DNA from 4 places in the Pseudomonas sp. GL_093 genome. Region 2 is predicted to be linked to each of the others. Evidence: predicted binding sites of a transcription regulator. Region 2 holds the regulator's gene; each other region holds the start of a gene.
The links. The regulator sigma-54, encoded in region 2, starts transcription at its own class of promoters, with help from an activator protein. The targets are predictions, from matches to a motif close to ANTGGCATNNANNTTGCTNT.

Region 1: AC3IUE_RS09440 (circularly permuted type 2 ATP-grasp protein) is a predicted target of sigma-54. The motif match lies at 1,602-1,621, and genes of this name have one in related genera.
Region 3: flhA (flagellar biosynthesis protein FlhA) is a predicted target of sigma-54. The motif match lies at 1,440-1,459, and genes of this name have one in related genera.
Region 4: flgB (flagellar basal body rod protein FlgB) is a predicted target of sigma-54. The motif match lies at 1,880-1,899, and genes of this name have one in related genera.

Annotation. Positions count from the first base shown of each region.
Region 1 is NZ_CM174448.1:2,080,801-2,084,120, reverse strand. Features, by position in the region: gene AC3IUE_RS09445 (alpha-E domain-containing protein) at 1-148, opposite strand, end outside; gene AC3IUE_RS09440 (circularly permuted type 2 ATP-grasp protein) at 161-1,570, opposite strand; gene AC3IUE_RS09435 (ribonuclease E inhibitor RraB) at 1,964-2,305, opposite strand; gene AC3IUE_RS09430 (hypothetical protein) at 2,519-2,752, opposite strand; gene speE (polyamine aminopropyltransferase) at 2,922-3,320, opposite strand, start outside.
Region 2 is NZ_CM174448.1:1,005,190-1,008,509, reverse strand. Features, by position in the region: gene lptA (lipopolysaccharide transport periplasmic protein LptA) at 1-123, shown strand, start outside; gene lptB (LPS export ABC transporter ATP-binding protein) at 123-848, shown strand; gene AC3IUE_RS04395 (RNA polymerase factor sigma-54) at 1,033-2,526, shown strand; gene hpf (ribosome hibernation-promoting factor, HPF/YfiA family) at 2,601-2,909, shown strand; gene ptsN (PTS IIA-like nitrogen regulatory protein PtsN) at 2,922-3,320, shown strand, end outside.
Region 3 is NZ_CM174448.1:1,868,394-1,871,713, reverse strand. Features, by position in the region: gene flhA (flagellar biosynthesis protein FlhA) at 1-1,420, opposite strand, end outside; gene AC3IUE_RS08420 (hypothetical protein) at 1,657-2,310, opposite strand; gene flhB (flagellar biosynthesis protein FlhB) at 2,488-3,320, opposite strand, start outside.
Region 4 is NZ_CM174448.1:5,429,578-5,432,897, reverse strand. Features, by position in the region: gene AC3IUE_RS25050 (chemotaxis protein CheV) at 1-701, shown strand, start outside; gene cheR (protein-glutamate O-methyltransferase CheR) at 748-1,575, shown strand; gene flgB (flagellar basal body rod protein FlgB) at 1,941-2,348, shown strand; gene flgC (flagellar basal body rod protein FlgC) at 2,352-2,795, shown strand; gene flgD (flagellar hook assembly protein FlgD) at 2,811-3,320, shown strand, end outside.

The DNA.
Region 1 (3,320 bases), 1.1 Mb from region 2:
GCATGGCGAGTTCATGCAGGCCGTCACCACGACCATCCTGTGGCATCAGCGACAGCGAATAACTGATGTCGAGCATCCGTGCGAGGTTTTCCGCCCGCTCCAGGTAACGCGACATCCAATACAAATCCGAGGCAGTTCTACTTAACATGGCAGGCTTCCTTCAATCCTCGACCACCCAGGTGTCCTTGGTTCCACCGCCCTGGGATGAATTCACCACCAGAGAGCCTTCGCGCAGGGCAACACGGGTCAAACCGCCGGGCACAACCCGGGTTTCGCGGCCAGACAATACAAACGGACGCAGGTCGATGTGGCGTGGGGCGATGCCGTTTTCGACAAAGGTCGGACAGGTCGACAGGGACAACGTCGGTTGCGCGATGTACGCATGGGGCTTGGCTTTGATCCGCGCGCGGAAAGACTCGATTTCCGCCGCCGTCGCCGCCGGCCCGACCAGCATTCCGTAACCGCCGGAGCCCTGGGTTTCCTTGACCACCAGTTCCGGAAGATTGGCCAGTACGTGGGACAGTTCAGAGGGATTGCGGCACTGGAACGTCGGCACGTTCTTCAGAATCGGCTCTTCATCCAGGTAGAAACGGATCATGTCCGTGACGAAGGGATAGACCGATTTGTCGTCCGCGACCCCGGTGCCAATGGCATTCGCCAGCACCACGTTGCCAGAGCGGTACGACGACAGCAGCCCTGGAACACCAAGCATCGAGTCCGGGTTGAACGCCAGCGGATCGAGGAACGCATCGTCGAGGCGACGGTAGATCACGTCGACGGCTTTCGGCCCGTCCGTGGTGCGCATGAACACCTTGTCATCCCGCACGAACAGGTCCGCGCCTTCCACCAGCTCAACGCCCATTTCCCGCGCCAGAAACGCATGTTCAAAGAACGCGCTGTTGAAACGACCCGGCGTCAGTACCACCACGCTCGGGTTATCAATCGGGCTGGAGCTTTTCAGGGTGTCGAGCAACAGGTTCGGATAGTGGTCGATAGGGGCAATGCGCTGGGCCGCGAACAACTCGGGGAACAACCGCATCATCATCTTGCGGTCTTCGAGCATGTAGCTGACGCCGCTCGGTGTACGAAGATTGTCTTCAAGCACGTAGTACGTGCCGTCGCCATCACGCACCAGATCGACCCCGGAGATGTGGGAATAGATATCGCGGTGCAAATCCAGCCCTTGCATCGCCAACTGGTATTGCTCGTTGGCCAGCACCTGCTCTGCTGGAATGATGCCGGCCTTGATGATGCGCTGCTCGTGATAGAGGTCGGCGAGGAACATGTTCAACGCCTTGACCCGCTGAATGCAGCCGCGCTCGACAACTCGCCATTCACTGGCGGGGATGCTGCGGGGAATGGTGTCGAAGGGAATCAGGCGCTCTGTCCCTTGCTCATCACCATAGAGCGTGAATGTTATCCCGGCGCGATGAAATAGCAGATCGGCCTCGCGTCGCCGTTGTGCCAAAAGCTCGTCAGGCGTTTCGGACAGCCAACGGGCAAACTCCCGATAATGCGGGCGGACCTGGCCGCCGGCATCGTACATCTCATCAAAATAGGTGCGGATCATGCCGTACTCCTTGTCACCCGGACATCTGGGCTTCGCAAAGCCCGTGCCATCGGCATAAACGCTTTGATATCAATCAGTTGGATAATCGCACTGCACGCACCGCACCAATCCTGTGCGGTAAATGCCCCCACCTGATCGCCCCCGCTTCATTGCGAAGCAATGTTGTCGCCTATCACCAGCATAGCCAGAGTTGATTTCACTGCCCGGGAGTCGATGCGGATAATCCGCGCATTCGCTGAAAATCTTGATGACCTTCCCTTTAGCCGCCTGTTTAGGCGGCTTTTTTTTGCGCTTTTGAAACGTTATGAATCAAAAACACGATTTCCAAACCCCACAAACGAAAACGGCCAACCCTGAGGTCAGCCGTTGCTGAGTGTTGTCACTGTTCATAAGTTATGCGAGTCGCCCTCGTACCTCCTGCTTGACGCCCCATCCTTCGATGATGCCGCCCAAAGGCTCGACCACCGCCTCGAAATCCTGCTCAAAATCGCCGATGCCGTCATAAGTGGCGTACATCACTTTGCTCAGTTCCAGGTACCACGCGCCGTCATCGCGCACACTGATTTGTGCATTCAAGGATTCACCACAGTAATGCCCTGCCGCCCTGCGCGCCCGCTCCTCGTCCGGGAAAATGGCGTAGAACTCGATGGGATGGAATCGTGAAAAGTCGAAGCCGCCTTCTTTCATGCGGCGCAAGACGCTGGTGCTGATGTCTTCTTGATAGGCTGTGCTCATGAAACGTCCCCCTCAGACTGATGGATAGACTTTCCGTATTCCCGGCACTCGCAACCGAATGGGGCGAGCGATGCGGCAACAACGTTGCCGGTGGGAAGCAAGCATGTAGCTGACAAGACCAGACCTTAGCGATCCGTTCGCTGATCTCGATTGCAGAGTAGCCTCAAGATAGAGCCACTGCCAAGGCCTGGTTAGGAATGTGACAGGAGATGTTCAGATTGGCGTGATGCTGAGGATTTCAATGCTGCACTGGGTCTTCAGACTTTTGACAGTCGGATCATCGACGCGCCCTTCCAGATCGTTGAGGTCCAGTTCGGCAGCCACAGGCAGACGCCGGGCGCGGATGAGCTTCGCGGCTTGCTCGTTGTCCGGGCATTCATCGCTCTCGAACACCTCGTCAACTTTTTCACCGTGATCATCAACGAAAGTGACTTTCCACTTTTGCATCAGGTGCCTCCTCGATAAAACCCATGGATGGGCTTACATGTATCTCGACATTCTTCCCCGGCCAATCGTTCAACCGGACCTTCTACATCTATAAGTGAAGCATGAAAAAAGGGCCGTCTCCGGTGTGTTTTCACACAACCTGAGAGGGCCCTTTCTGGCTTGCTCGATATCAGTCGTTGCTAGGCTTGTTCACAGCCTGCAGGACGTATTGCGGCAAGGCGAACGCGCCGATGTGGATTTCCGGATTGTAGTAGCGGGTGATGATGCCGCTGCCGGCGAAGCGCTGCTGCAGGGTTTCACGGGACAATTTGCGATAGGCGGTATTGGTCGCGCCCCAGGCGAAGGTCATGGCGCCGCCGATGTAGGTCGGCACGGCCGCCTGGTAGAAGTGCCAGTCCGGGAACAGGCTGCGCAGGCGCCCGGCGGTGGTTTTGACTTCTTCGATTTGCATGAACGGCGTGCCGTTCTGGGTCACCAGGATGCCGCCTTCGTTCAGGCAGCGACGGCAGGCCTGGTAGAAGTTTTCCGAGAACAGCACTTCGCCCGGGCCGATCGGGTCGGTGGAGTC
Region 2 (3,320 bases):
GACACGGTCAAAAAGCTTGCGAGCGCCGGTCGTGCGACGGGCAACAAGGTCACCGAGTCGCGTCCGCGCATCGACATGGTGATCCAGCCGAAGAAGAAAACCGACGAGCAAAAGGCCCAGTAATGGCAACTCTGAAAGCTCAGCATCTGGCCAAGAGCTACAAGAGCCGCCAGGTCGTGCGTGACGTCAGCCTGTCGATCGACAGCGGTCAGATCGTCGGCCTGCTGGGTCCCAACGGCGCCGGCAAGACCACCTGCTTTTACATGATTGTCGGTCTGGTACAGGCCGATCAGGGCCGCGTACTGATTGACGACATGGATGTCAGCCACCAGCCTATGCACGGTCGTGCGAAGGCCGGCATCGGCTATCTTCCGCAAGAAGCATCGATCTTCCGCAAACTCTCGGTAGCCGACAACATCATGGCGATCCTCGAGACCCGCAAGGAACTCGACAAGGCCGGTCGTCGCAAAGAGCTGGAAAGCCTGCTGCAGGAATTCCATATCAGCCATATCCGCGACAACCTCGGGATGAGCCTGTCCGGTGGTGAACGCCGCCGTGTGGAAATAGCCCGGGCACTGGCCACCAACCCGAAATTCATCCTGCTCGACGAACCGTTCGCCGGCGTGGACCCGATTTCGGTGGGCGACATCAAACAGATCATCTATCACCTCAAGGCCAAGGGCATTGGTGTGCTGATCACTGACCACAACGTCCGTGAAACCCTGGATATCTGCGAAACCGCCTACATCGTCAACGATGGCCAGCTGATCGCCGAAGGTGACTCTGCCACCATCCTGGCCAACGACCTGGTCAAGGAAGTGTATCTGGGCCATGAGTTCCGCCTGTAAGCACTGAGGTGTCTGGCTGGTTGCCCGGGCGCTTGTCTCGATAAAAAATCAACATTTTTTTATTGTTACAGCGCTCTAGGCAAACGCTGCAGTTTCGGGCATATAATTTGCTTATGTTTGGCGCTCCGGCGCCCTGTAGTGGATGGCGCATGTGCGCCGGCGAATAAGGTGTTAAGCCCCTGCCATGAAACCATCGCTAGTCTTGAGAATGGGCCAGCAGCTGACGATGACACCGCAGCTGCAACAGGCCATCCGCCTGCTCCAATTGTCGACCCTGGACCTGCAACAGGAAATCCAGGAGGCCCTGGAGTCCAATCCGATGCTCGAACGCCAGGAAGAAGGCGACGACTTCGATAACGCCGACCCCTTGGCCGACAAAGCCGAACAGCAACCCAACGTCGACATTCAGGAACCCTCCTACCAGGAAACCGCCCCGACGGTTGATAACCTCGAGGAAGGCGACTGGAACGAACGCATCCCCAACGAACTGCCCGTCGATACTGCGTGGGAAGACGTCTACCAGACCAGCGCCAGCAGCCTGCCCAGCAACGATGATGACGAGTGGGACTTCACCACCCGTACATCGGCCGGCGAAAGCCTGCAAAGCCACCTGCTGTGGCAACTGAATCTGGCACCGATGTCCGACACTGATCGCCTGATCGCCGTGACCCTGATCGACTGCATCAACAATCAGGGCTACCTGGACGAAACCCTCGAGGAGATTCTCGAAGCCTTCGACCCGGAACTGGACATCGAACTGGACGAAATCGAAGCCGTCCTGCACCGCATCCAGCAATTCGAACCCGCTGGCATCGGTGCCCGCAACCTGGGCGAATGCCTGCTGCTGCAATTGCGTCAGTTGCCCGCCAAGACGCCTTGGCTGGTCGAGGCCAAACGCCTGGTCAGCGATTACATCGACCTGCTCGGCAGCCGCGATTACAGCCAGCTGATGCGTCGCATGAAGCTCAAGGAAGACGAACTGCGCCAAGTGATTGAACTGGTGCAGAGCCTCAACCCGCGCCCAGGCTCGCAGATCGAGTCCAGCGAAGCCGAATACGTCGTTCCCGACGTGATCGTACGCAAGGACAACGAGCGCTGGCTGGTCGAGCTGAACCAGGAATCCGTGCCACGACTGCGGGTCAACGCTCAATACGCCGGTTTCGTGCGCCGCGCCGACACCAGCGCCGACAACACCTTCATGCGCAATCAGTTGCAAGAGGCCCGCTGGTTCATCAAGAGCCTGCAAAGCCGCAACGAAACCCTGATGAAAGTAGCCACTCAGATCGTCGAGCATCAGCGCGGTTTTCTTGAATACGGCGACGAAGCCATGAAACCGCTGGTCCTGCATGACATCGCCGAAGCGGTGGGCATGCACGAGTCGACGATTTCACGGGTGACCACGCAGAAATTCATGCATACCCCTCGGGGCATATATGAACTGAAATACTTTTTCTCCAGCCACGTCAGCACCTCCGAGGGCGGTGAATGCTCGTCGACGGCGATCCGCGCGATCATCAAAAAACTGGTTGCCGCGGAAAATCAGAAAAAGCCGTTGAGTGACAGCAAGATCGCTGGTTTACTGGAGGCACAAGGCATTCAGGTGGCTCGCCGCACCGTCGCCAAGTACCGCGAATCCCTCGGGATCGCGCCTTCGAGCGAACGTAAGCGGTTGATGTAGAGCCACGCCACAGCGTTCCAGTGGCAGGCATTTCTGCCTGCCGCTTTATGCACTGGCAACGAAGGAGAAGCTGTATGCAAGTCAACATCAGTGGACACCAACTGGAAGTGACCGAACCTCTTCGCACCTACATCGGCGAAAAACTCGAACGATTAGAGAGGCATTTCGACAAAATCACCAACGTGCAAGTCACGATGACGGTCGAAAAGCTCAAGCAGAAAATCGAAGCCACGCTGCATATTCCCGGCAATGAAGTGGTCGCAAACGCGGAGCATACCGATATGTACGCGGCGATCGACGCACTGACCGACAAGCTGGATAAACAACTCAAAAAGCATAAGGAAAAGACCCAAAGCCTCCTCCAGGGCGCGACCGGTCGTTAACACTCCCAACCCATGATCCGACTTGAAAGCATCCTGACCCCCGGCCGTTCCCTCGTGAACGTGCCGGGCGGCAGTAAAAAGAAAGCCCTTGAGCAAATTGCCAACCTTATCCACAAAGAAGTGCCGGATCTGGAGATGCAAGATGTCTTCGAGGCTCTGATTGCCCGTGAAAAACTCGGCTCAACCGGTTTTGGCAACGGCATCGCCATTCCCCACTGCCGCCTGAAGGGCTGCACCTCGCCCATCAGCGCCCTGATGCACCTTGATGCACCCATTGATTTCGACGCCATCGACGGTGCCCCGGTTGACCTGCTGTTCATTCTGCTGGTCCCGGAAGCCGCTACCGATGCGCACCTGGAGTTACTGCGCCAGATCGCCAGCATGCTCGACCGCAAGGAAGTGCGCGAAAAA
Region 3 (3,320 bases), 860 kb from region 2:
AGACCGCCTCCAGACCGAAAGCCGGATCTTTGGCGGTAATGCCGTTGAGCGTACCGTAGACCTGCCCCGGGTTGATCGCCAGTTCGCGGTCCGGGTAAATCTCCGCTTCCGCCAGGATCACCCCCATCAGGGTCAGGCGGTAGGCACTCGGCGCCAAGTCGAGGTTGTCACGGATATGCACAGTCGGCATCAGGAAGCCCAGGTCCTGGGACAGCTTCTTGCGCACGCCCTTGATCCGCGCCAGCAATTGACCACCCTGATTGCGGTCCACCAGCGGAATCAGCCGGTAGCCGACTTCCAGGCCGATCATGTCGATCGGAGTGACGTCGTCCCAGCCAAGCTCCTTGGTTTCCTGAGCGCGAGCCGGTGATGGCAGCAGTTCCTGTTGACGCTTGACCTCTTGCAGGGCCTGAACCTTGACCACGTTCTGCTTCTTCCAGAACAGGTACGCGCCGCCAGCCGCCAGGGCTGCCATGCTGAGAAAGGAGAAATGCGGCATGCCCGGCACGAGGCCCATCACCGCCATCAAACCCGCCGCTACCGCCAACGCTTTGGGCGAAGCGAACATCTGGCGATTGATCTGCTTGCCCATGTCTTCCGAACCGGAAGCACGGGTCACCATGATCGCTGCAGCTGTAGATAAAAGCAGTGATGGCAATTGCGCCACCAAACCGTCACCAATCGTCAGCAATGCGTAAACCTTGCCGGCGTCGGCGAAGCTCATGTTGTGCTGGAAGATACCGACCGCCATGCCGCCGATCAGGTTGATGAACAGAATCAGCAGGCCGGCAATGGCGTCACCGCGAACGAACTTGCTGGCACCGTCCATGGAACCGTAGAACTCGGCTTCCTGGGCCACCTCCATCCGGCGCAGTTTGGCCTGGTTCTGATCAATCAGCCCGGCGTTCAAGTCGGCGTCGATGGCCATTTGTTTACCGGGCATCGCATCGAGGGTGAAACGTGCACTCACCTCGGAAATCCGCCCGGCACCCTTGGTCACCACGACGAAGTTGATGATCATCAAAATCGCGAAGACGACGATACCGACCACGTAGTTACCGCCGATCACCACCTCGCCGAAGGCCTGGATCACCTTACCGGCGGCGGCATGGCCGTCCTGGCCGTGGAGCATCACCACCCGCGTGGAGGCCACGTTCAGCGCCAGTCGCAGCAACGTCGCCACCAGCAGAATGGTCGGGAACACCGCAAAATCCAGCGGCCGCAACGCGTAAACACAGACCAGCAAGACGACGATCGACAACGCGATGTTGAACGTAAAGAACACGTCCAGCAGGAACGGCGGCACCGGCAACATCATCATCGCCAGCATGACCAGCAGCAACAACGGCACACCCAGATTGCCCCGACTTAAGTCGGCAACGTTTGTGCGAGCACTGTTGAATAACTGAGAGCGATCCACCGGTATTCCCCGTTCCTTTAAAGCAAACTTTTTGACGCCTGAAGCAGGCGCAGAGCGGCTACTGCAAGAAGCCTTCCAACTTTTGCCGAGGCGGGGAATAGAGGGATCTATTGAGCATTTGTAGCAGCTGTCGAGCGCTCGAGGCGGGATCGCGCTCTACGAACTCCTCGTAAGGTTTTACGACTGCTTCGCAGCCGGACGCAGCCTCGCAGGCTCGACAGCTGCTACAAGAGGGATTAACGCGCCGTCAGAATCTGCTCTTTGTGGATCGGGCCGAAATGAAGCGCCTTGCCGACCATGTACTGCGTACCTCTAAGCATTTGAAGACCTTCCACCTCTACAAAATCCTCCTCTGCGTAACCGAGCACCACGATGGTTATAAGTGTCTTCTGACCAGGATGCCCCAGCATGAGGTTAAGCGCCCACTGAAAGGGAATGACCGGCAGGTCTTCGACGTTGATCTCACGCTTGTTCTCCCAACGAAAGTCCTTGCGCGCGACAACTTGCAAACGGCCATCGACCACACTGAATTGAGGTTTGTGGTAACGATCCTGCAGCTCTTCAGTTGACCACTCATCCACGTAATTACGCGAGTGCGTGAAGACATCGAACAACGCGTGGTTATCACCAATATTCCCAGCAGCGTCGAAGAACTGATTGTAACTAGCGTGGTAGCCGAACCCGTCCAGTTCGGGGCGAATCGCATTGACAGGGTTGCTCAGATAACCCGGAATATAGGCATTGGCCATCTGCACAAAATGCGTAAAGTCCAGCGTCATGTCGAACGTAGCCGAGTAACTGATCGTGCGCTCGAGCCGATCCTCCTCCAGGACTCCCGAAACAAATTCCAACGCCATCCCTTGAAGTTTTCTGTATTCATGTTCTGCCATGACCGTAACCTCAAATGCCTGAATGAACGCCCATCCATAGTGATCAATTCACTCATTGAACGACCATGACAAGGACATCGAACGGGAGAATTCCCGAGGCCATGACAACGCTTAAGAGGAAGTGTGTCTACTGTCATAACTAACAGGTACACGGCGTTTTCAGACGGACGGTGGCGCTCAGGAGTCGCGCCGCAAATCCGGCGGAATCGGCAAATCGCCCTTGAGCGGATCCGGGCGTTTGCCCTTGCCGGCGCGATGCTGGCGGATCTGGTAGACGTAAGCGAGTACCTGGGCGACGGCAAGGTAGAGCCCGCCAGGGATTTCCTGATCAAGTTCGGTGGAGTAGTAGATCGAACGCGCCAGTGCCGGCGACTCAAGCAGCAGCACTTCGTTGGCCACAGCGATTTCACGGATCTTCAAGGCCAGGAAGTCGCTGCCCTTGGCGATCAGCATCGGCGCCCCACCCTTGTCTGGATCGTACTTGAGCGCTACGGCGTAGTGGGTCGGGTTAGTGATGACCACATCGGCGTCGGGAATCGCCGCCATCATCCGGCGCTGCGACATGTCGCGCTGCAGCTGGCGAATCCGTTGTTTAACCTCTGGCTTCCCTTCCTGATCCTTATGTTCGTCACGCACTTCCTGCTTGGTCATCAGCAGTTTCTTGTGGCTTTCCCAAAGCTGCACCGGCACGTCCACCGCTGCAATGATGATCAGCCCGCAGGCCATCCACAAAGCGCTCCAGCCCACTATTTGCAGACAGTGGATGATCGCAAGCTCCAACGGCTCGTGCCCAATGCGCAACAGGTCGTCGATGTCCGACAACAACACCTTCAGGGCCACCGTCAGGATGATTAAAAACTTCGCAAACGCCTGGAGCAGGTCCACCAGCGCCTTCGTCGAAAACATCCGCTTGAGGCCGGCGGCAGGATTCATCCGACTGAACTTCGGCGCCATGGAGCCAGCCGAAAAAAGCCATCCCCCCAGGGAGACAGGCCCAATCAATGCAGCCA
Region 4 (3,320 bases), 2.6 Mb from region 2:
CGACCGGTTCCGGTGCGCTGAAAGATCAAAGCAATCCCTTCGTGATCATCACGGAGTACAACACCAAGACCCAGGGTTTCCTGGTGCGGTCAGTGGAACGCATCGTCAACATGAACTGGGAGGAGATTCATCCGCCACCCAAGGGCACGGGACGCGATCATTACCTGACGGCTGTGACTCGGGTCGACAATCAGTTAGTCGAAATCATCGACGTCGAGAAAGTGCTGGCAGAAGTGGCGCCGACACCGGAAGCGATTTCCGTCGGCGTGGTGGATGTCGAAACCCAGCACAAGGCGCTCTCTTTGCGAGTGCTGACGGTCGATGACTCGTCGGTGGCGCGCAAGCAGGTGACTCGTTGTCTGCAGACGGTCGGTGTCGAAGTGGTGGCGTTGAACGACGGTCGGCAAGCGCTGGATTACCTGCGCAAGCTGGTCGACGAGGGCAAGAAGCCGGAAGAAGAGTTCCTGATGATGATTTCCGACATCGAGATGCCGGAGATGGACGGGTACACCCTCACGGCCGAGATCCGCAACGACCCTCGCATGCAAAAGCTTCACATCATCCTGCATACTTCGTTGTCGGGTGTATTCAATCAGGCGATGGTCAAGAAGGTCGGTGCCGATGACTTTCTTGCCAAATTCCGTCCTGATGACCTGGCATCCCGGGTAGTCAACCGGATCAAAGCAGCAGACATCAGCTAGGGGCCTTTTGCCCCTAACGGTTAATACGATTTAAGAGGCGGCATCTTTGTCTACGGGTAATTTGGATTTCGAACAGTTCCGGGTCTTCCTGGAAAAAGCCTGTGGCATTTTGCTCGGTGAAAACAAGCAGTACCTGGTCTCGAGCCGTCTCAACAAACTGATGGAACAGCAAGGCATCAAGTCCCTGGGTGAACTGGTCCAGCGCATCCAGACCCAGCCGCGCAGCGGTTTGCGCGAGATGGTGGTGGATGCCATGACCACCAACGAAACCCTGTGGTTTCGTGACACCTATCCGTTTGAAGTCTTGAAGAACAGGGTGCTGCCGGCAGCGATCAAGGCCGCCCCTGGCCAGCGTCTGCGGATCTGGTCGGCGGCCTGTTCGTCGGGTCAGGAACCGTACTCGCTGTCGATGTCGATCGATGAGTTCGAACGCGTGAACATGGGCCAGTTGAAGATGGGCGTGCAGATCGTTGCCACTGACCTGTCCGGTACCATGCTGACCAACTGCAAGACCGGCGAGTACGACAGCCTGGCCATCGGCCGTGGCCTGTCACCCGAGCGCCTTCAACGTTACTTCGACCCGAAGGGGCCGGGGCGCTGGGCAATCAAGGCACCGATCAAGAGTCGGGTGGAGTTTCGCTCGTTCAACCTGTTGGACAGCTACGCAGCCCTGGGCAAGTTCGACATCGTGTTCTGCCGCAACGTGCTGATCTACTTCTCCGCCGAGGTGAAGAAGGACATCCTGTTGCGCATTCACAGCACGTTGAAGCCAGGCGGTTATCTGTTCCTCGGTGCTTCCGAGGCGCTGAACGGTTTGCCGGATCATTACCAGATGGTCCAGTGCAGCCCGGGGATCATTTACCAGGCGAAGTGATTCGTTGGCGTCATCAAAAAACGGGAGTCCTCAGGGGCTCCCGTTTTTTTTTGCCTGATGATTTCCCCCAAACACCCCAATTCCCTGTGGGAGCGAGCTTGCTCGCGATGGCGTCGGATCAGTCGACATCTTCATTGCCTGATCCACCGCTATCGCGAGCAAGCTCGCTCCCACAGGGGCAGGTGGTGTTCTCCCGGCCGGGATAAGCGGCAGAAAAGCGGCAGGCGGCGGAAATCGGTTGCCGCTTTTCTGGCATTGCCGCATTGCCACTGCCCGCAAAGCCCCTGTTTACGGGCTTTTTTCAATTGGCACGACGCTTGCTATGTCCCTGTTACGAAAAATCAGGTCACCCGAAGGTTTCCGACATGAGCATCAGCTTCGATAAAGCGCTCGGTATCCACGAACAAGCCCTGGGCTTCCGCGCTCAGCGTGCCGAAGTCCTGGCCAACAACATCGCCAACGCCGACACCCCGAACTACAAGGCTCGGGATCTGGACTTCTCGAAAGTGCTCGCCGAGCAGAACGAGAAGACCAAGAACGGCACTTTCGCCTTGAACATGACCAACAGCCGTCATATCGAAGCCGAAGGCCTGGGCAATGGCGACGAGTCGCTGCTGTATCGCACGCCGATGCAACCGTCGATCGACCAGAACACCGTGGATGCCCAGCTGGAACAGTCGAACTACGCGGAAAACGCGGTCAACTTCCAAGCCAGCTTCACCCTGCTCAACAGCAAATTCAAAGGGCTGATGTCAGCCCTTCGTGGAGAGTAAGTCATGTCTCTAGCCAGTGTTTTCAACATTGCCGGTAGCGGCATGAGTGCCCAGACCACTCGCTTGAACACCGTCGCCTCGAACATCGCCAACGCCGAAACCGTCTCGTCGAGCATCGACCAGACCTACCGTGCACGGCACCCGGTATTCGCCACCATGTTCCAGGGTGGCCAGAGCGGTGGCAGCGACTCGCTGTTCCAGAACCAGGACGCGGCCGGTCAAGGCGTGCAAGTGCTGGGCGTGGTCGAGGACCAGAGCAACCTTGAGGCGCGCTACGAGCCGAACCATCCGGCGGCTGACGCCAAGGGCTACGTCTACTACCCGAACGTCAACGTGGTGGAAGAAATGGCTGACATGATTTCCGCGAGCCGTTCGTTCCAGACCAACGCCGAAATGATGAACACCGCCAAAACCATGATGCAGAAGGTCCTGACCCTCGGTCAGTGATAAGGGGCGACTCAGATGAGTGTTACCGATACCACCAGTGGCATTAGCCTCAAGGACATCCTGGCCAACTCCTCGATCAAGACCAGCACCACGACGGATGGCCTGACGTCGGCGACGAACAGCGCCACCGGCAAAAAGGCCCTGGGCAAGGACGCGTTCCTGCAGTTGCTGGTAACGCAACTGAAAAACCAGAACCCGCTGGAACCGCAGGACAACGGCGCGTTCGTCGCCCAGTTGGCCCAGTTCAGTAGCCTGGAAGGCATCACCACGCTTAACGACACCGTCAGTGGCCTGGCGAGCAATTACAACTCGTCCCAGGCATTGCAGGCGTCGTCGCTGGTCGGACGTTCGGTTATTGCACCGACCGACAAGGCGGTGGTCGATACCTCCAAGAGTTTCAGCGGCACCATTGCCGTACCGGCGTCGGTGGACCCGGTCAAGGTCAAGATCACCGATACCGATGGCAAGGTTGTCCGCACGATCGACCTGGCCAGCCAGAAAACCGGTACTTCCAGTTTCATCTGG